DNA from 4 places in the Pantoea sp. X-Soil-MYKO-1289 genome. Region 4 is predicted to be linked to each of the others. Evidence: predicted binding sites of a transcription regulator. Region 4 holds the regulator's gene; each other region holds the start of a gene.
The links. Region 4 encodes CRP, which controls carbon source genes, mostly activating them, when cyclic AMP is high. Its sites were predicted from a motif close to ATGTGANNNNNNTCACAT; they were not measured.

Region 1 (5,416 bases), 190 kb from region 4:
TGCGCCGTTTCGCGCGCTTCGTCGTTCGCGGCGTTCGGCGTCACCGGCGGCGCGTAGGCGAGTTTTAGCACGCGGCTGGTATCCGCCAGCACTTTTTCCGTCAGCGTTACGTCGCCGTTAAGCTTGCGGCCCCAGGAGGGCACCACGGCGCGAATGCGGTTCTGCCATTCGGTCGACGCCATCTGCTCCGGCCAGGCTTTCGCCATCAGCTCCAGCATAATTGGCGCGGCGGTCGATGCGCCGGGCGAGGCGCCGAGCAGGGCGGAAATCGAGCCATCTTCCGAAGTGACCACTTCGGTGCCGAGCCGCAGCACGCCGCCCTCTTTGGCATCCTTCTTGATGATCTGCACGCGCTGGCCGGCGGTCACCAGACGCCAGTCGTCGGGATGCGCCTCCGGCACATAGGTGCGCAGCGCTTCCATGCGATCGGCGTCGCTCTGCAGCACCTGATCAACCAGATATTTCACCAGATCGAAATTTTTCAGCCCGACATTCATCATCGGCAGCAGGTTGCCGCTGTTCATCGAACCGAACATATCGAGCAGCGAACCCTGCTTAAGAAACTTGGTCGAGAAGGTGGCGAACGGGCCAAACAGCAGCACTCTTTTGCCGTCCAGCACGCGGGTGTCGACGTGCGGCACCGACATCGGCGGCGCGCCGACGGAGGCTTTGCCGTAGACCTTCGCCATATGCTGGCGCACCACGTCCGGGTTCTCGGTCACCAGGAAAGAGCCGCCCACCGGGAAACCGGCGTAGCCGCTCACTTCTGGAATGCCGCTCTTCTGCAGCAGAGGCAGCGCTGCGCCGCCCGCGCCGATAAAGACGTTTTTCGCCGTTAACATGCGGCTCTCGCCCGTGGCCAGCGAATGCAGCGTCACCTGCCAGCGCCCGTCGCTCAGGCGCTTCAGATCGCGCACTTCCTGGCGCAGACGCAGGCGGAAACCGGGATGCTTCTCCAGCGAGGCGATCAGCTGACGCGTCACTTCGCCGAAATTGACGTCAGTGCCCATCTCCGTCCAGGTCGCCGCGACTTTCTGACGGCGATCGCGTCCTTTCATCACCAGCGGGATCCACTCGGCAATCTGCTGCGGATCTTCGGAGTAGGCCATGCCGCGGAACAGCGTGCTTTTCTGCAGCGCCTGATAGCGCTTGCGCAGGAAAGCCACATTCTCTTCGCCCCAGACAAAACTCATGTGCGGCGTGCTGTTGATAAAGCGTTCAGGCGAGTGCAGACGTCCCTTCTGAACCTGCCAGGCCATGAACTGACGCGAAATCTGGAAGGATTCGTTGATTGCCAGCGCCTTGCTGATGTCGATGCTGCCATCCGCTTTTTGCGGCGTATAGTTCAGCTCCGCCAGCGCGGCATGGCCGGTCCCGGCGTTATTCCAGCCGTTAGAGGACTCTTCCGCCACGCTCTCAAGACGCTCGACCATTTCAATGGTCCAGTCCGGCTCCAGATCCTGTAGCCAGGCGCCCAGCGTCGCGCTCATGACGCCTGCGCCGATCAGCAGCACATCAACATCTTTACGCTCGGACATTTGCGGTTTTTCCATGCCAACGGCGCTCGTTGCGAGCGTAAGGTTTACAGCTGTTTTGCTCATGAGGCGACATCTCCTCTCTCTGTTGACCTGATGCTCAACAGGTTCGCAGGCGAAATAGCCGCGCTTCTTGGGAGCGCGTTGCGCTATTTCTCAAAGGTTAAGACACAGGTTCGTTTAAGCGGGATGCAGGTTAACTGCACGTTATGCTTTGTCTGTTGAATATAACATTCTCGCCTCTGAATTAAACATTTGTTTATTTTTTAAATGCAGAAATGATTCAGCATAAGAATTAATCATCTCAGGCTGGCGGGCATAAGGGATTTTTTACCGAAAACTCAGCGGGTTAACCGAATATGATGTTGCGTAAATGCACAAAAGCAGTGCATGGCATGGAGAGGGGCAGAAATCGCCTTATTTTATAAGAGTATGATTTTAAAGAATTATTCAAAAACAGGTCGATAAAGAATTTTTCACGACGCAGGGCTTTCCAGCCGATTCTGTAAAAGTAATGTTACATTTTTGTGATTCCTGTCGGCCCGCGCTGGGGCGATAGCCGCAGCGGCGGGCACAGGCTCACGAGCGAAACCAGCGGCGATAGATAAAACGGATCGCATAGAACTCCACCGCGCCCAGCAGTAGGAACCAGACGCAGAAGATCAGAGTGTAAAGCTGGTTGATATCCTGCAGGTGCAGTCGCTGGGTCAGGCTTCTGGCCATCGTCAGACCAAAATTGGGCGCCGGCAGCAGCAGCGCAGAGAGAAAGCCAAGCAGCAAGATGCCGCCGGGGATAATCAGGGATTCAAAAGGGTTTTTCATCAGCAGGTTCCGCATTAATCAGCGCCGCCATTTTCCGGCAATCTCCGCCAGTGTTCAATCCCCGCGGCGGCGGCGCGCCTGAACGGCGCGCTAAGCCTTGAGAAAAGGCTTAAGTACCATTAACTTAGCGGCAAAACATAGCGAACGATAAAAGTTATAGCCTTTGCTATACTTAAACCCATGATTTTCTTGTCTTTTTATCAGGCATGATGCGTGGTAGACTGCGCGCACTTTTACCAGACTGAACCTTTATTGCGGTAAAAAGCGGGCGTCTGAACGCTTTTTACCCTGACACTAGCCATTATGACTTTTATCGCAACTCTGATCCTTGCCTTCGGCATGTCGATGGACGCCTTTGCCGCTGCGCTGAGCAAAGGCGCGGCCCTGCATCGTCCCGGATTCAAAGAGGCGCTGCGCACCGGCCTGATTTTTGGCGCGATTGAAGCCCTGACGCCGCTGATCGGCTGGGCTGCCGGTCTCGCCGCCAGCCGCTATGTCATGGCCTGGGATCACTGGGTCGCCTTCTTCCTGCTGTCGTTTCTCGGCGGGCGCATGATGATGGAAGGTTTTCGCCAGACGGCAACGGCAGAGCCGTGTGAAGCGCCGCAGCGTCACGGCTTTATGGTGCTGGCGACCACGGCGGTCGCCACCAGCCTTGATGCGCTGGCCGTCGGCGTGGGCCTGGCCTTCCTGCAGGTTAATATTATCGCCACCGCGCTGACCATCGGCATGGCGACCACCATCATGGCGACGACCGGCGTGCTGGTGGGGCGTTTAGTCGGGCCGGTGCTGGGCAAATGGGCAGAAGTGCTTGGCGGCGTAGTGCTGATTTCGATTGGCTGCACCATTCTCATCCAGCATCTCAACCTCTTCTCCTGAGGCCGCTACCGGCGAATTAATGCTGTTTTTGTGATCTGGTTCAAAATTTATTGCCTGAAAAATGCACGGAAGCTATACTTTCGCTGCATTTCTTCAACAAATTTTGAATCAGGTAATCTATGAAACGCTTAGTGAAATATGTTTTCCGCGCTTACGTCGAAACCTTCAAATATGTCCCGCCAGGCGCGATGTACTGATCGTTTACGCTTTATACCGTCTCAGGCAATCACGGCAGCCAGCGTGCCGTGATGCCCTCGCGCCATAGCTTTTTCTTTCTCCCTCTCTGCCTCTTTTCCTCTGCAAAGCGTCGATTCGGTCGCTGTCATAAGCTCAGCTTTTAGCTATAGCCGCAGGTTATAGCCAGCAGCTAAACAAGCATTCGTCCCGCTTTCCCTGGCGTGAAATAGTGCGTTTCAGACCCTCAACCCTGTCTGAAAGAGAACGCATCATGCTTATCCCGCAACCCTATCTGCTATTTCTCGGCGACGTCACCGATCCGCTGGCTGCTAAAACCGCGCGCGGCATTCAGGTATGGCGGCCCGAACAGTGCGTTGGCGAAATTCGTTTGCCGGGCTGTACCGTTTCCCTGGGCCTTGAAGAGCTGGACATCGCTACGGCCAGGGCGCGCGGCGCGAAAACGCTGGTGCTCGGCACCGCCAACGCGGGCGGCTATCTGCCGCAGCACTGGCTGGAAAGCGTCATCGCCGCCATCAAAGCAGGCATGAACGTGGCGAGCGGCCTGCATCATCGTCTGGCAGACGAGCCGGAGCTGGTGGCGCTGGCGGAGACGCACGGCGTCGAGCTGTTCGATATCCGTCATATGCGGCCGAAACTCAATGTCGGCAGCGGCAAAAAGCGCAGCGGAAAACGGGTGTTGACCGTCGGAACCGACTGCTCGGTCGGCAAAATGTACACCTCGCTGGCGCTGGAAGCCGCGATGCGCGCGCAGGGCATGAAGGCGGACTTTCGCGCCACCGGCCAGACCGGCATTCTGGTGGCTGGCGAAGGTATCGCTATTGACGCCGTCATCGCCGATTTTATCGCCGGCGCTGCGGAGGCGTTATCGCCCGCCAACGACGACGATCACTGGGATATCGTCGAAGGACAAGGCTCGCTGTTTCATCCCTCCTACGCAGGCGTCAGCATGGGGTTAATCCACGGCGCGCAGCCGCACTGGCTGGTGATGTGCCATGAGATGGGGCGTCCTCATATGCGTCATTTGCCCCATCAGCCGATGGTGGGACTGGCGGACTGCGTGGAAGCCAATCTGCGCGCGGCGCAGGTCACCAGCGACAACCCCCAGCTGGCCGGTTTCGCGATAAATACCTCCAACTTCAGCGAAGAAGAAGCGCGCGACTATTGCACGCAGCTCAGCGAAACCTTCGGCGTACCGGCGACGGATCCGGTGCGTTTCGGCATTGATGCGATCGCTACGCTGCTGAAAGAGCGAGGCTGAAATGCGCCGCATGCTGACTGAACTCCTCACGCTGCCGCTGGCGCGCCCTTTCGCCATCGCGCGCGGCACCCGCACCGCCGTGGCGGTGATCCGCGTCACTCTGGAGCAGGACGGTTTTATCGGCCACGGCGAATGCACGCCGACGCCGCGCTACAACGAGTCCGTCGAGAGCGTCCACGCCCAGCTTAACGCCATGAAAGAGGCGATCGAGGCGGGCCTCAGCCGCCAGGCGCTGCAAACGGAACTCAACGCAGGGGCGGCGCGTAACGCGCTCGACTGCGCCCTGTGGCGGCTGGACGCCGCGCGGGCGAAAAAGACGCTGTGGCAGCAGGCCGCGCTGAGCGCGCCGCCCTCAGTCGTCACCGCTGAAACCCTGAGCCTCGACAGCGTAGAGAAGATGGCGGATGCGGCGGCGGACGCGGTATCACGCGGCGCGCTGCTCCTCAAGATCAAGCTCGACCGTGAAGCGATTGTGGAAAAAGTCGCCGCTATCCGCGCCGCCGCGCCTGACGCAACCTTGATCGTCGACGCCAACGAAGCCTGGAGCGGGCTGGATCTGCCGCCGCTGTTTGCCGCGCTGCGGCCTTATCGCATCGCGATGATCGAACAGCCGTTGCCGGCGGGCGCAGATGCCGTCTTACAGCATATCGACCATCCCATCCCGCTCTGCGCCGACGAAAGCTGCCACACGCGCAGCGATATCGTCGCGCTGCGCGATCGCTAC
Region 2 (5,416 bases), 1.7 Mb from region 4:
TGCCGACGCCGTCCGGGAACACCACCAGACATTCGGTGCTGCCTTCCCACAGCAGGCGGGTAAAGCGCGCCGAATCGAGCTCCACCACGTAGCTCAGCGACATAAAGTTGGTGGCGTGGCAGTGCATGATCACGCGATCCGCGCCGCCGGAGACCGCTTTGCGCACGCAGTGAGACTGGAAGTGCGACGCCAGCTCGGAGGTCGGCAACCCGCCGTTGCTCAACCCCCAGTGAATTTTATAAGAGAGACCTTGCTCGTCGACTTTCAACAGCGCCAGGCTGTCGGCGGGATCGAGCTGCACGTTGCGGAAAAACTTGCCCGATCCGGTGACAAGGAACCAGCAGTTGGCCAGCTCAGGCGCCGGTTTCGTCAGCTCAACGCAGCGCGGCTCGGCATAAAAGTCGCCGGCGAAAGGCTTTACTTCCTCTTCCAGCAGGCGCAGCGACACGTTGCCGCCGTTACGTTCGTCCCAGCCCTTCAGCCACATATCGCTGGTGGCTTTAACCATTCCCTGTACAAACCAGGATGAAAGAATGCTTTGCATAGTGAACCCTTAACGTTGATTCAGAATTTGTTTTTCATAGTGACGCACATCGCCTAACCAGCTGGCGTCGGCGGGCACGTCGTGGCGCAGGCACCAGGCTTCCCATACCGCCTGCCACGGCAGCGATTTTTGCTCTTCCAGCAGCGCCAGGCGCGCGGTGTAGTCTCCGGCGGCTTCGCTCTGACGCAGGCGATCGGTCGGCTCCAGCAGCGCGCGCAGCAGCGCTTTCTTGGTGTTGCGCGTGCCGATCACCCAGGCGGCGATGCGGTTAATCGAGGCGTCGAAGAAGTCGAGGCCGATATGCACCTTGTCGAACAGCTGGTGGCGCACGATTTCGCTGGCGATCGCCTGGGTTTCATCGTCGAGCAGCACCACATGGTCGCTGTCCCAGCGCACCGGACGGCTGACGTGCAGCAGCAGGCGCGGCACATAGAGCATGGCGGTGGAGATCTTGTCGGAGATCACCTCGGTCGGATGGAAGTGGCCGGCGTCCAGCGTCAGCGCGGTCTGACGGCTGGTGGCGTAGCCCATAAAGAACTCGTTGGAGCCGACGGTGTAGCTTTCCGCGCCGATGCCGAACAGCTTGCTCTCGACCGCGTCGATATGGTGCTGCGGGCTGAGCTTCTCGGCGATCACCTCATCCAGCGCGCTCAGCAGACGCTGACGCGGCGCCAGCCGATCCACGGTGAGATCTTTCATGCCGTCCGGCACCCAGATATTCATCACCGACGGCGTGCCGAGCTGCTCGCCAAAGTAAGCCGATACGCGACGGCTCGCCTTGCAGTGATCGATCCAGAACTGGCGGATCGCCTTGTCGGCGTGCGACAGGGTGAATCCGTCGGCGCTCAGCGGATGCGAAAAGCAGCTCGGGTTAAAATCGAGCCCCAGCTTCTGCTGCTTCGCCCACTCCACCCAGTTGGCGAAGTGCTTCGGCTCGATGGCGTCGCGATCCACCGGCGACTCGCTCTCCAGATAGATGGCGTGCAGGTTCAGACGTTTGGGGCCGGGGATCAGCGACATCGCTTTTTCCAGGTCGGCGCGCAGCTCAGCGGCGTTGCGCGCTTTGCCGGGATAATTGCCCGTCGCCTGAATGCCGCCGGTCAGCGCGCCCTGCGGGTTCTCAAAGCCGCGCACGTCGTCGCCCTGCCAGCAGTGCATGGAGACGGGGACGCTGTCCAGGCGCGCCATCGCCTGTTCGACATCCACGCCGATATCGGCATAACGTTGTTTAGCCAGCTCAAAGGCTTGCTCAATCAGCTTTGTCATATGCGAGTTCCTTAGCAGGCTGACTCAGCGCCGAAAAGCGTGCCTGGCAGGCACGAAAGGCGCTGTTGGTCAGCGGTTCAAATGTCTTCAGAGGGAAGTTGTTTTCTACGCAGCGGCGGAAATCCGCCACGTCGGTAAGTTCGCCTAAGGCGATAAGCTGGCAGCCAACGTTGCCCAACGTCGAGGCTTCGACCGGCCCGGCCAGCACCGGGATTTCGCAGGCGTCGGCGCAGAGCTGGTTAAGAAACTGGTTCTGGCTGCCGCCGCCCACCACGTGCAGCTGGCGAAACGCCCCGCCGCGCAGCGCGGCCAGCTCGTCGATCACCTCGCGGTAGAGCAGCGCGAGGCTGTCGAAAATACAGCGCGCCAGCGCGGCGGCGGACTGCGGCACCGCCATATGCTGTTCGGCGCAGGCGTTCTGAATTTCGCTGACCATGCTGTCGGGGTTAATAAAGCGCGCGTCGTTGGGATTGATCAGCGCGCGGCAGGCCGGCTCTTGCGCCGTCTCGGCGATCAGCGCGCAGAGATCGTCGATTTGCAGCTCGGCGCAGACCCGCTGCAGCAGCCAAAGCCCCATGATGTTTTTCAGCACGCGATAGCCTTCGGCGCCGCCCTCATTGGTGATGTTGGCTTTAAGCGCATGCGCAGAGGCGTAAGGCAGCAGGCTTTCGAATCCCATCAGCGACCAGGTACCGGAGCTGAGATAGGCCGCGTTGTCCTGGGTCAGCGGCGTGGCGAGCACCGCGCTGGCGGTGTCGTGGGTGGTGACGGCGATGACCGGGATCTCGACGCCGCGGGCGTTCTGCCAGCAGCCGATAACATTGCCCGGCGACGTCGGTTTGCCGAACCAGGCGGGCGACGCGCCTGCCCAGTCGAGCAGTTCGGCGTCCCATTCGCCGCTTTCGATATTCAGCAGCTGCGTGGTGGTGGCGTTGGTGTACTCCCAGTTAAGCTTGCCCGTCAGGCGATAGTGCAGATAGTCAGGGATCATCAGCGCGTAGGCGACCTTCTCTTTCCAGTCTGGCTGTTGCTGGCTCAGGGCGCGGAACTGATAAAGGGTATTGAACGGCAGAAACTGAATGCCGGTGCGGGCGTAGATCGCCTCTTTGCCCAGCTCGCGCAGCGCCTGCTCCATCACGCCGTGGGTGCGTTTGTCGCGATAGCTCACCGCTTCGCCGACGCGGTTGCCCACGTTATCCAGCAGCACCATATCGACGCCCCAGGTGTCGATGCCGATGCTGTCCGGCACGATATTCTCCTCGTCCAGCTGCGCCAGCCCGGCGCGGATTTCGCGCTCCAGATGATCGAGGTCCCAGCAGTCATAGCCGGCGCGGCGTTCGCGGCGGCTGGCGAAACGACGCACTTCGCGCAGATCGATTTGCTGTGATGCGGCGTCCCACCGGGCGAGCATCACGCGTCCGCTGGATGCGCCCAAATCAACCGCAACGATATTTCGCTTACTCATGGCCCGTTCTTCCTTAGATATGATGCTGACAGAGTAGGAACCTTGAGCGCGCGCCACCTTCCCCGTACTGCCAGCGCCGCAACGCCGCTGGCAGGTTTGCAAAGAAGTTCGTGAGAGAGATCACAGAGGCGCAAGGGCGACGGATGTGAGCTTCGCCGCAATTCTTTTAACTGGTGGGAATATCTTGAAAAAAAAGCGAATTTCCTGCGCTTCGCGGTTGAAAATTCAAGGTCAGCCGCGCGGGCGCTGAGTAGACTCGGTTACGCTTTTGTTAAACGACCGAGGCTCCAATGACGATTTTACACAGCGCCGATTTCTTCCCTCAGGGCGACTACGCCATCGCTATCGAACCCCGGGTGCCGCAGCAGGCGTTTCCCGAACATCACCACGATTTTCATGAAATCGTGCTGGTGGAACAGGGTTCGGGGATCCACGTTTTTAACGGACAGCCGCAAACGCTGTGCGCCGGCTGCGTCTGCTTCGTGCGCGATCACGATCGCCATCTGTATGAACAGACAGAGAATCTCTGCCTGACCAACGTGCTTTACCGCAGCCCGGGCGCGTTTCGCTTTCTCTCGGGACTGCAGGCGCTGCTGCCGAACGATCAAGACGGCAGCTACGCGTCGCACTGGCGGATAAATAATAAAGTCATGACGCAGGCGCTGGATGTGGTGGCGAAGATGCGGCAGGATGATGGCTGGTCGCTGGAGAAGCAGGCGCGACAAGAGCAGCTCTTTTTGCAGCTGCTGGTTTTGCTGCGCGAAGCGTGCCGCAACGAACAGGCGCAGGATCAGGAGGCGCGTCTGCACCGCCTGCTCGACTGGCTTAACGATCACTACAGTGAAGAAATTTTGTGGGAAGCGCTGGCCGACCGCTTTTCGCTGTCGCTGCGCACGCTGCACCGTCAGATGAAGCAGCAGACCGGCAATACGCCGCAGCGCTATCTGAACCGTCTGCGTCTGCTGCAGGCGCGCCACCTGCTGCGCCACAGCGATCTGCGCATCACCGATATCGCCTTTCAGTGCGGCTTCGGCGACAGCAACCATTTCTCCACCCTGTTTCGGCGTGAATTTGGCTGCGCCCCGCGAGCGGAGCGCCAGCAGATGATGTAAAAGGAGCACGCGATGACGCTGATACTGAGTCGGGACGACTATTTTGCCGCCCCAGGCCTGCCGGTTACGGTGGCTGAACGTATGCCGCAACCCTCTTTTCCCCCTCACCGGCATGAGTTCAGCGAAATTGTCATCGTCTGGCGCGGCAACGGCCTGCATATCCTCAACGATCGCCCCTGGCTGATAACCTGCGGCGACGTCTTCTATATCCGCGACCAGGATTGCCACAGCTACGACAGCGTCAACGATCTGGTGCTGGATAATATACTTTACTGCCGCGATCGCTTCGGTCTGGCTCTCGACTGGACGCAACTCCTGCCGCCGCAGGGCATCGACGCGCCGGGCTGCTGGCGGCTGACCACGCGCGGCATGGCGCTGGCGCGCGGCGTTATCAGCCAGCTGGAGCGTGAGAGCCGCAAGAGCGATCCCCTCTCTATTCAGCTGACGGAAGCGCTCTTTTTGCAGCTGGCGTTGATCCTGCGTCGTCACGGCTATGCGGCGGATCGCCCCTGGGCGCTGCCGGAGGGGGAACAGCTCGATCTGCTGATGTCGGCGCTGCAGGGCGCGGTGGCGCGTCCCTTCGACCTGACAGCGTTTTGTCAGCAGAATTCGCTGAATGAGCGCGCGCTAAAGCAGCTGTTTCGTCAGCAGACCGGCATGACGGTCGGCCACTACCTGCGTCAGCTACAGCTTTGTCAGGCGAAGCATCTGCTGCGCACCCAGGACTGCCTGATCGGTGAAGTGGCGGCGCGCTGCGGTTTTGACGACAGCAACTACTTTTCGGTGGTGTTTACGCGCGACACCGGCTTGACCCCCAGCGCCTGGCGCCAGCAGTTTGTGCCGCAGCGATCGGGAAGTGCGACGCAAGACAGAGCGCCCTCTTAACCGTTTATCTCTCAGGCAGCGCCCTATGCCTGCGAGCGCGGGCCAGACAATTGCAAAAACGCAAAAAGCGGCATCCATGCCGGCTCGTCCCGCAACATCCCTGTTGCTGCTCCTTAGGCCTTGCTGGCCACGCGGGCAGGTTAT
Region 3 (5,416 bases), 1.7 Mb from region 4:
TACGGCGCAATGGCAAGCCTGCGGCAGCGCGGCTGGGCACAACAGCTTGAGTGTAAATGGCTGAGTCTGGACAGCACAGGCGGCTGGCTGGCGCTGCAGTTCGATACGGATCGGCCTGATGCGGTCTGCGCTTGGTATCCACATGCGCTGCGCATGCTGGCAAAAACGTCACCGCAGCAGCAGCGCCACTATCTGAATTTAGCCCATCAGCGTTTCGCCGCGCTGACTCCGCTTGACCAGCTGCGCGAGCGCGCCTTTGGGTTTGTCCCGCCAGCGCATACAAGAGGATTTGCCTCTCTGCTGCAACAGCTGGCAAACGCGCCGCAGGCGCGGCTGTGGAGTGCGGCCAGCGTGCAGGGCGACCAGATTGAAACTCAGGGATTCAGGCTAACGCTGCAATCCTGGACCGCTGGAGTTTGCCATGAGGCGCTACCAGAACTGCACTTTCACCCGCTGGTACCGCTTTCAAAGCAGCAGCCCGCGCCGCCCGAGCTGTGCGCACCGCTGCTGCATCTTGCCGCTGGCGACACGCCCGCCACGTTACTGCTGCGTCCCGATTTTTTTACCTCACTGACACCCGCGAATGCTGTCGCCCTCGATCGGCGACTGCGGCCACTCTTTGCGCTGCTGCGTCATCAGGGCGGCGCGGCAAGCTGGCAGGAAAACCAGGGCAGCTGGCAACTGGTGGCGCAGCTGCCGTTCGGTTGTGAGGCCTGGCTGGCGTCGCTGCCGGATGCGATGCGCCTTGACGACAGCCCGCAAGACGAGCCGCCGCCGGATGATGTGGCGATCCGCGAACTGCTGCGTCGGCTGCCGCAGGCGGTTGCCGCTTCTCCATCGGCGGGCGGCTGGCGCGCGGCGCTCTATGGCGGTTTGCCGCAGCAGCATGAGATCATCGCGCGCTGGCTGGCGCCGCTGGCGGGCGAGGCCCACGGCGATGGCGCAGAGCCTGAGCAGGGCAAACGGCTGACGGTGGCGCATCAGAGCCGCGACGGCGCGCTGCTGCTGTTTTTGCCCTGTCCCGCTGAGGTGTCGCTGGCGGCGCTGCGTGCGCTGGCGCTGCTGATGGAGCCGCGCTTTTTCCAGCGCATGCGCGTTGAGCAGCAGATCGGCTATGTCGTTAGCTGCCGCTATCACCGCTGCGTCGATCGCGACGGTATTCTGTTCGCCCTCCAGTCACCGAGCGTCGCTCCCGACGCGCTGCTGGCGCAGTGCCAGATCTTTTTGCAGCAGCTCAGGATACCTGATGAAGCGGAGACGCTGGAGAAATGGCAGGCACGCCTGCGCGCGCCGCTTCATGCTCCGCAGGAAGCGGCGGCCAGCTTACAGCTGGCGTTGCGTCGCGCAGGTGGACTGCGCGATCTCGATGATGCATCGGTCGCGGCCTTGACCTGGACAGCGCTGCACCAGGCAAAAGCACAGCTTCTGAGCAGATGGCAGAGCGGCGTGGTATTGCAAACCCGTTACCTCGGTTCGTAATAGTCACGCCAGGATATTGCTGAATTTATTTGAAAATTAAGACCAAAACTCTTCACTATATCTGCGCGAGCCTTTCAGCGACACTCAAATGGATTCGGTTGTTTTAAAAGGAACCCAAAGTGAAAAATATTAAACGTCTTGCGCTGCCGCTGTTGGCCGCCACCGCCCTGTATGTCCCGCTGTCTCAGGCCGCTGCGCAGCAGTACGAGCTTGATCCCGCGCACACCTCTGTGATCGTGACCTGGACCCACTTCGGCTTTTCACATCCCACCGCAGATATTCCTGACACCAAAGGAACGCTGGTGTTTGACAGTGAAAACCCAACCGCCTCACGCGTTGACGTCACGCTGCCGATTACCCATATCGACAGCCATGTTGCAGCGCTGACCAAAGAGTTTAAAGGCGCGGAATACTTCGATACGGCGAAATACCCGACCGCGACGTTCCACAGCACCAAAGTGACCGCGAAGGGCGATAATAAATTCGACGTGGAAGGCAACCTGACGCTGAAAGGCATCACTAAACCGGTTACGCTGCACGCTACGCTGAACAAGCAGGGCGAGCATCCGATGGTGAAGAAGCAGGCGATTGGCTTTGACGCCACGGGTACCATTAAGCGTTCAGACTTTAAGCTGGATAAATATGTTCCGGCCGTCGGCGATGACGTCACGCTGACTATTTCTACCGAAGCTTACGCGAAATAACGCTGTGACTCTCTCTCGTTATCGGGAGAGAGTTTAATTCCTGCCTTAAATTCTCTTATCACTTTCTCCGGCATTTTCCACTTCATTACGGCGCTAAGGCGATTGATCACTGATTATTGATTGCGGTGTGAATTATCACGCCTGAAATGAAAAACAGTGCTTAATGAACGGTTAATCCAGTGAAAATGAGGTGAAAATCACAATTTCGCATTAACGATAAAAGCGAGTGAATTTCATATCCCCTTTGCCTGCATAAATTACCTCTCTTTAACCCAACCCAATGAATCTTATCGAAAATCAATTTCCCTCTCGATTTACCGGCTGTGATCCAGCTCGCAAATAAAAGCCTGAAAAAAGAAGTGTCAATACTCTGAGCTTCTTAATCTCTGCTGGATTTGTGATATCCGTTGCAAATTTCAAGTCCTTCACCTGGAACAATAACCTCAGAGCGGATTAAGCCAGAGAGGTTTTCATAATGAGAATTGGCATGGTGATAAGCGGTGGCGACGTCGCCGGCATTAATAATTTTATCTTTCAGGTGGCGCGACTGGCGCAGGCGGATATGGTGCTATTTAACGGCGGCATTCCTGGGCTGCTGGAAAATCGACATCAGGAGATAGCCTGGCGCGATTTAGTGGATTATTCCGTGGCCTCTATTCCGTTAATGCAATCTGGCAGAACCGAAAAGAAATTAGCGCGCAGCGAATATGAGCGAATTACCCGGCAGCTTAAAGCCTTGCGCGTGGAAATATTAATTATGGCGGGCGGTGATGGCTCGCTGCAATTCCTGCACACGCTAAGCGAATTTGGCGTGAACTGTTTCGGCGTCGGTATGACTATCGACAATGACGTTTACGGCAGCGACTACACCATCGGTTTTTCCACCGCCTGTGAGCAGGTATTAAAAGAGGTGGCGAAGCTGCGCAATACCGGTCGGGCGCTCACCGGACGCGTATTTATGGCGGAACTGCTGGGCGGTTTTTGCGGCGAACTGACGCTACAGTCAGCGATTAAAAGCAACGCTGACTTTGCGCTTATCCCGGAGTGCCAGATTCCGGTACAGCAGCTGGCTGAACGCATTCGCGCCCGGCTGGAGGTACAGAACAGCGTGGTTATTCTCTGCTCGGAAGGCTACACGCGCGAATATTCACCGGGGTTTCAGGGAGCCATCGACACCCTGATTAAACAGCTGGAGCCGCTGACCGGCGTGCGAATTCGTAAAACCATTATTGGTTATGGTCTGCGTAACGGCGATCCCACCTGCGAAGAGATTTATCAGGGCGCAATTATGGCGACCGAAGTGGTGCGTTGTATTCAGTCGGGTATGCGAAACAAAGCCGTAATTATTAATGGCAGCAATAAACCCATCCCGATTGATTTAATTAGCATGAAAAAACGTCTTGTCGATACTGAAGGGCACTATTACAAACTCGCTAAACAACTGAATATAGTCTGAGGAGATAGCCATGCTTAAAATTTTATGTGTCTGCGGCTGCGGTCTGGGATCCAGCTTTGCCATTGAAATGAGCGCCAAAGCAGTATTAAAGAAGCTGGAGATTGAAGCTGACATCGATCACACCACTATATCGGAAGCCAGTGCTTTTAAGTCCGATATTATTCTGACGCAAAAAGCGTTCGCTGACGTATTAAATGCCGACGCCTCGCCTGAAGAGATGAAACGCGTGATTGTGCTGAACCGACTGACCGATAAAGGGGAAATTGAAGAGAAGATCCTGGCTTTCCTCAAAGAGCGTAACCTGAAGGTTGTGAATCATGAATAGTGTTATTAATTTCCTGGTGAAAGATCTGTTAGGGCAGGCATCTATCCTGATCGCCTTTATTGCGCTCATTGGCCTGCTGCTGCAGCGTAAATCGGCAGGGAAGGTAGTTGAGGGCACCTTTAAAACGCTGCTCGGCTTTTTAATCATGATGGCCGGTATCAATATTATTGTCGGCACCTTAACTTTCCTGAATACTATATTTACCCACGGGTTTGGTATGCAGGGCTATATTACCGACGTCGCCGCGATCGCCGGGCTGGCAAATCGCGAACTGGGATCGGAAGTGGCCCTGACGCTGCTGGTGATCTTTATCGTCAATATTATTATCGCGCGCATCACGCCCTTTAAATATATCTTCCTGACCGGGCAGGCGCTGCTGTGGATGGCGACCATCGGCACGGTGATTGGCTATAAGGCCGGGCTTACCGGGCTGCCGCTCATCCTTACCGGCGGCATCTTTGGCGGCATTATGGCGGTGGTGATGCCTGCGCTGGCGCAGCCGGTGGTGCGCCGCATAACCAATTCCGACGATATCGCGCTGGGCCATTTCTGCACCATTGGCTATCTGGTCCAGGCAGCGGTAGCGAAGCTGGTCGGTAAAGGATCGCGCTCTACGGAAGACCTCAAGCTGCCGGATAACTTCAAGTTCCTGCAGGACACCTATCTGGCGATGGGTATCGTCATGGTGCCGATGTACCTCATCCCGGCGCTGGCCGCAGGCCCGGCCTTTATCGCCCAGTACAGCAACGGCATGAACTACCTGATGTATGCCTTTATGCAGGCGATGCAGTTCGTTGCCGGGGTATTTGTGCTGTACAGCGGCGTGCGGCTGCTGCTGAACGAGCTGGTGCCCGCGTTTCGCGGTATCGCGATGCGTATCGTGCCAGACGCGAAGCCCGCGCTCGACTGCCCGGTGCTGTTTCCCTATGCGCCCAACGCCGTCATTGTCGGCTTCCTTGCCACCACGCTGGGTTCGGTCATCGGTATGATCGTCTTCCCGATGTTTGGCCTCGCCATGATTCTGCCCGGCCTGCTCACCAATTTCTTTGCCGGTGGCGCGGCGGGAGTGTTCGGCAATGCTCTCGGCGGTCGTCGCGGCGCGATGATTGGCGGTGTGGTGCACGGACTGTTTATCACCTTTTTACCCGCCATCCTGGTGCCGATGCTGGAAAGCTACGGTTTCACCGGTGTGACCTTCAGCGATGCCGACGTTATCAGCACCGGCCTGGTATTAGGCCACGCCTTCCAGGGCAACTGGCTGTTCGTCGCGCTGTTCGTGCTCTTTATTACCCTGATCGCCTGGTTTGTTAACGGAAAATCCACTAAGCCCCGTGAGGAAAATATCCATGAGTCTGTATAATTTTACCGATCTGTTACAGGTGGCAAAACAGCGTGAATTTAAAGCGCTTGGATCCTTTAATTTGCACTGCCTGGAAATGCTGCCCGCTTTTT
Region 4 (5,416 bases):
CGGTGGATCTGCCGCAGCTCAGAGCGCTGCGTCGCCTGCGCGACTTCGACGACGCCATTACCGCCCGCGCCCACGGCTTTCTTGACGCGGGCGACTATTACCGTCGCGCCAGCGCCATGCCGCTGCTGAAAAATGTGCGCAAGCCCTTGCTGATCATTCACGCGAAAGACGATCCTTTTATGACTGACGAGGTGATCCCGCAGCTGGATCGGCTCTCAGCCAGTACCACCTATCAACTCACGCCGCATGGCGGACACGTTGGCTTTGTCGGCGGCACGCTGCGTCAACCGCAGATGTGGCTCGAGCAGCGTGTGCCGCAGTGGCTTACACAGTGGCTCTCATCATGATTATTCCCTGGCAACAGCTCGATCCCGACACCCTTACCAACCTGATCGAAGCCTTTGTGCTGCGCGAAGGCACCGACTATGGCGAGCAGGAGCGCAGCCTGGCGCAAAAGGTGGCCGACGTGCGCCGCCAGCTGGAGCGCGGCGACGTGGTGCTGGTCTGGTCGGAACTGCATGAAACCATCAATATCATGCCGCGCAGCGAATTCCGCGGCTGATGCGTCGAGGCGCTTTTCGTGTTAACAATGCTCATCGCCCGACTTTAAAGGGAGCTTTTTCATGTCAGCACGACACCCGATTATTGCGGTAACCGGCTCCAGCGGCGCCGGCACCACCACCACCAGCCTGGCGTTTCGTAAAATTTTCCAGCAGCTCAATCTGCACGCCGCCGAGCTGGAGGGCGACAGCTTCCACCGCTATACGCGGCCGGAAATGGATATGGCGATCCGCAAGGCGCGCGATTTAGGGCGTCACATCAGCTATTTCGGCCCGGAAGCCAACGATTTCGGCCTGCTGGAGCAGACTTTTATCGACTACGGCAATGCGGGCAAAGGCCAGTCGCGCAAATATCTGCACACCTACGACGAAGCGGTGCCCTGGAACCAGGTGCCCGGCACCTTTACGCCGTGGCAGCCGCTGCCGGAAAATACCGACGTGCTGTTTTACGAAGGGCTGCACGGCGGCGTCGTCACGCAGCAGCATAACGTGGCGGAGAAGGTCGATCTGCTGGTGGGCGTGGTGCCGATCGTCAACCTGGAGTGGATCCAGAAGCTGGTGCGCGACACCGGCGAGCGCGGCCACTCGCGCGAGGCGGTGATGGACTCGGTGGTGCGCTCGATGGAGGATTACATCAACTTCATCACGCCGCAGTTCTCGCGCACCCACATTAACTTCCAGCGCGTGCCGACCGTCGATACCTCGAACCCGTTCGCCGCGCGCGAAATTCCGTCGCTGGACGAGAGCTTTGTGGTGATCCATTTTCGCGGGCTGGAGAATATCGACTTCCCCTATCTGCTGGCGATGCTGCAGGGCTCATTTATTTCGCACATCAATACGCTGGTGGTGCCGGGCGGCAAGATGGGGCTGGCGATGGAGCTGATTATGGCGCCGCTGGTGCAGCGGCTGATGGAAGGCAAACAGATCGCCTGACCAGGTCTGGCGCGGTCGCGGGTAGCAAGGCCCGATCGCAAAGACGCAAAAAACGGCATCCCTGCCAGCTCGGCCCGCGCGTATACGCCCCTCATCCTTGATGGGGCGCCCGTAAACGGGCCAACGCGTTGCGTTGTTCAAAAACGCTCCCGGCGTTTTTGTCCATGGCGCGGGACGCTTTGCTCTTCGGGCCTTGCTACCCGCTCCTTACGTACAGTGCGCTTTTTTACAGCGCGACCACTTCATAGCTATGGGTCATCTCTACGCCTTTGCCCAGCATTAACGCCACCGAACAGTACTTCTCCGCCGAGAGATCCACCGCGCGCGCGACCGCTTTATCGCTCAGCGCCTTGCCGGTGACCACGAAATGCAGATTAATATGGGTAAACAGGCGCGGCGCCTCTTCGCGACGCTCCGAGGTCAGCTTCACCTCGCAGTCCACCACATCGTTGCGGCCTTTTTGCAAAATAGAGACCACGTCGATGGCGCTACAGCCGCCCGCGGCCATCAGCACCATCTCCATCGGACTAGGCGCTTTATCGCCGGAGTTGCCGTCCATCAGGATCTGATGTCCCGACGCCGACTCGCCGAGAAAGGTTAATCCTTCGACCCACTTCACTCTTGCCTGCATGTTTCTACCTCGAGAATAGCCCGTTTGCCGCCAGAGTACGCGTTCACCTGGCAAACAGCAATCCAGAGTAATCCCCCCTTTGCTGAAGCGAGACAACAGAAGACAGTCGGCAAAAGCTGTGCTACAAACAGTGCTGAAAATAGTTCGTTCTGATAGGGACGAAGACGGGACATCTCAAGCGCCTGGCGCAAAATAAGGCCCGAATAATCTCCTTTAGGGGAAACGCTTGAAGCTTTCATCGCCTGGCAGGGACTCATCTCCCCGCGTTTTGGGCACGATTACAACAGAGGATAATAGCGAATGGTTCTCGGCAAACCGCAAACAGACCCTACACTCGAATGGTTCCTGTCCCATTGCCATATTCACAAATATCCATCCAAAAGTACGCTGATTCATCAGGGTGAGAAGGCTGAAACCCTCTACTACATCGTGAAAGGTTCCGTTGCGGTGCTGATCAAAGATGAAGAGGGCAAAGAGATGATCCTCTCTTACCTGAATCAGGGTGATTTTATCGGCGAGCTTGGCCTGTTTGAAGAAGGTCAGGAGCGCAGCGCCTGGGTACGTGCGAAAACCGCGTGCGAAGTAGCGGAAATTTCCTACAAGAAATTCCGTCAGCTTATCCAGGTGAATCCGGATATTTTAATGCGTCTCTCTTCGCAGATGGCGCGCCGTCTGCAGGTTACATCGGAAAAAGTGGGCAATTTAGCTTTCCTCGACGTGACCGGACGTATTGCACAAACCCTGCTTAACCTGGCGAAGCAGCCAGACGCCATGACGCATCCCGACGGCATGCAAATCAAAATTACTCGTCAGGAAATTGGCCAAATCGTTGGTTGCTCGCGTGAAACCGTGGGCCGCATTTTGAAAATGTTGGAAGACCAGAATCTGATTTCCGCACACGGCAAAACCATTGTCGTTTACGGCACCCGCTGATTTCCTCTCACTCACGGCGTGATGTCACCGTCACGCCGTTACTGTTTTTAGTGAAGTGATGTGGCGCCGAATCATCTATCACCCCGAAGTTAACTATGCCCTGCGGCAGACGCTGGTGCTCTGCATTCCGGTGGCGCTCGGCTGGCTGTTCGGCGATCTGCAAAAAGGCCTGCTTTTCTCTCTGGTTCCCGCCTGCTGCAACGTCGCGGGTCTGGATACGCCCCATAAGCGCTTCTTCAAACGTCTCATCGTCGGCGGCTCGCTGTTCGCGCTCGGCAGCTTCCTGATCCAGCTCTTAACCCTGAAAGGGGTGCCGCTGCCTGCCGTGCTCTTTGCTCTGCCGCTGCTGCTGGGCGTCACCGGCGAAATCAGCCCGCTGCACGGCCGCCTGCTCTCCGGCACGCTGGTGGCGGCCATCTTTACCCTGAGCCTGATCGGCCGATTGCCGATCTATGTGCCGCCGCTGCTCTATATCGGCGGCACGCTCTGGTACGGACTCTTCAACTGGTTCTGGTTCTGGCTGTGGAAAGAGCAGCCGATGCGCGAAACCCTGAGCCTGATCTACCGCGAGCTGGCGGACTACTGCGACGCGAAATATACCCTGCTGACCCAGCTTACCGACCCGGAAAAAGCGCTGCCGCCGCTGCTGGCGCGCCAGCAGAAAGCGGTCGATCTGATCAACACCTGCTATCAGCAGATGCATATGCTCTCCGCCAGCCGCGACAACAGCCACAAACGGCTGACGCGCGCGTTTCAGGTGGCGCTCGACCTGCAGGAGCATATCTCCGTCAGCCTGCATCAGCCGGAAGAGGTGCAGAAGCTGGTAGAGCGCAGCCACGCCGAAGCGGTGATCCGCTGGAACGCCAAAATTATCTCGGCGCGGCTGCGCGCGCTGGCCGACGCCATTCTCTACCATCAGTTGCCGAGTCGTTTCGATATGGAGAAGCCGCTCGGCGCGCTGGAGAAAATCGCCCGTCAGCATCCCGATAATCCGGTGGGCCACTTCTGCTACTACCACTTCAGCCGCATCGCGCGCGTGCTGCGCACGCAAAAACCGCTCTACCAGCGCGACCTGATGACCGATCGCCAGCGCCGCCTGCCGCTGCTGCCGGCGCTGCGCAGCTATCTGTCGCTGAAGTCCGCCGCGCTGCGCACCGCGGCACGCTTCGCCGTGATGCTGATGTTCGGCAGCGCGCTGGCGATGCTGTTCGATATTCCCAAGCCCTACTGGATCCTGATGACCATTATGTTCGTCAGCCAGAACGGTTACAGCGCCACGCGGGTGCGCATCCAGCACCGGGCGCTGGGCACCTTCGCCGGCCTGGTGATCGCCGCCGCCTCGCTGCGCTTCGCGGTGCCGGAATCGCTGGTGCTGCTGTTTATGCTGGTGGTGACGCTGGTGAGCTATCTGGTGACGCGTAAATATTACGGCTGGTCGATGATTGGCTTTACCGTGACGGCGGTCTACTCGCTGCAGCTGCTGTCGCTGAACGGCGCGCAGTTTTTACTGCCGCGTCTGATGGACACGCTGATGGGCTGCCTGATCGCCTTCGGCGGCATGCTGTGGCTGTGGCCGCAGTGGCAGAGCGGGCTGCTGCGTCAAAACGCCCACGACGCGCTGGAAACCTATCAGGATGCGCTGCGGCTGCTGCTGGGGCCGGAGCAGGAGGCGAAGAAGCTGGCCTGGCAGCGCATGCAGGTCAATCAGGCGCACAACGCGCTCTTCAACTCGCTCAATCAGGCGATGCAGGAGCCGGGCTTCAACGCCCAGTACCTGAAAGATATGCGCCTGTGGGTGACGCACAGCCAGTTTATCGTCGAGCATATCAACGCCATGACCATCCTCGCCCGCGAGCACACCATGCTGACGCCGGACCTGGCGCAGCGCTATCTGCAGTCGTGCGAAGTGGCGCTGCAGCGCTGCCAGCAGCGGCTGGAGTATGACGGACCGGGATCGCAAACTAACGTGATGGCGGGCATAGAAAACCTGGATGAAGGGCCGACGACGATTCTCGAGCAGCATGTGAAGCGCATTCTGGAGCATCTTAACGTGATGCATACCATCTCGTCGCTGGCGTGGAGCCAGCGGCCGCACCATGGCCGCTGGCTAATCAGACATTTGCGGAAAGGATAGTCAGGCGGTCAGCGCGCGTTCTACCGCCCGGGCGAAACGCGCCATGCCCTCTTCAATATCGGTGGGCTCAATCACCAGCGACGGCGCAAACCGGATCACGTCGGTGCCCGCCACCAGCACCATTAGCCCTTCCGCCGCTGCGGCGTTAAGGATGTCGCGCGCCTTACCGGCGTGCTGCGGCTTCAGCGCCGCGCCGATCAGCAGCCCTTTGCCGCGGATATCAGA

Region 1: the regulator CRP is predicted to act here: its motif matches at 3,265-3,282, upstream of azuC (stress response protein AzuC).
Region 2: the regulator CRP is predicted to act here: its motif matches at 3,419-3,436, upstream of rhaB (rhamnulokinase).
Region 3: the regulator CRP is predicted to act here: its motif matches at 2,369-2,386, upstream of AC6I7Z_RS09665 (6-phosphofructokinase).

The regions. Positions count from the first base shown of each region.
Region 1 covers NZ_AP036004.1:138,381-143,796, forward strand. The annotation lists gene mqo (malate dehydrogenase (quinone)) at 1-1,601, opposite strand, end outside; gene AC6I7Z_RS00635 (DUF1158 domain-containing protein) at 2,115-2,357, opposite strand; gene mntP (manganese efflux pump MntP) at 2,661-3,236, shown strand; gene azuC (stress response protein AzuC) at 3,356-3,433, shown strand; gene dgcN (N-acetyltransferase DgcN) at 3,685-4,692, shown strand; gene dgcA (N-acetyl-D-Glu racemase DgcA) at 4,694-5,416, shown strand, end outside.
Region 2 covers NZ_AP036004.1:2,065,645-2,071,060, forward strand. The annotation lists gene rhaD (rhamnulose-1-phosphate aldolase) at 1-544, opposite strand, end outside; gene AC6I7Z_RS10020 (L-rhamnose isomerase) at 554-1,810, opposite strand; gene rhaB (rhamnulokinase) at 1,794-3,275, opposite strand; gene rhaS (HTH-type transcriptional activator RhaS) at 3,566-4,387, shown strand; gene rhaR (HTH-type transcriptional activator RhaR) at 4,400-5,272, shown strand.
Region 3 covers NZ_AP036004.1:1,994,923-2,000,338, forward strand. The annotation lists gene pqqF (pyrroloquinoline quinone biosynthesis protein PqqF) at 1-1,479, shown strand, start outside; gene AC6I7Z_RS09660 (YceI family protein) at 1,599-2,183, shown strand; gene AC6I7Z_RS09665 (6-phosphofructokinase) at 2,659-3,639, shown strand; gene AC6I7Z_RS09670 (PTS sugar transporter subunit IIB) at 3,650-3,964, shown strand; gene AC6I7Z_RS09675 (PTS sugar transporter subunit IIC) at 3,957-5,324, shown strand; gene AC6I7Z_RS09680 (class II fructose-bisphosphate aldolase) at 5,311-5,416, shown strand, end outside.
Region 4 covers NZ_AP036004.1:326,590-332,005, reverse strand. The annotation lists gene AC6I7Z_RS01515 (hydrolase) at 1-347, shown strand, start outside; gene AC6I7Z_RS01510 (YheU family protein) at 344-562, shown strand; gene AC6I7Z_RS01505 (phosphoribulokinase) at 624-1,493, shown strand; gene AC6I7Z_RS01500 (OsmC family protein) at 1,720-2,124, opposite strand; gene crp (cAMP-activated global transcriptional regulator CRP) at 2,425-3,057, shown strand; gene AC6I7Z_RS01490 (YccS/YhfK family putative transporter) at 3,116-5,191, shown strand; gene argD (bifunctional acetylornithine/succinyldiaminopimelate transaminase) at 5,192-5,416, opposite strand, start outside.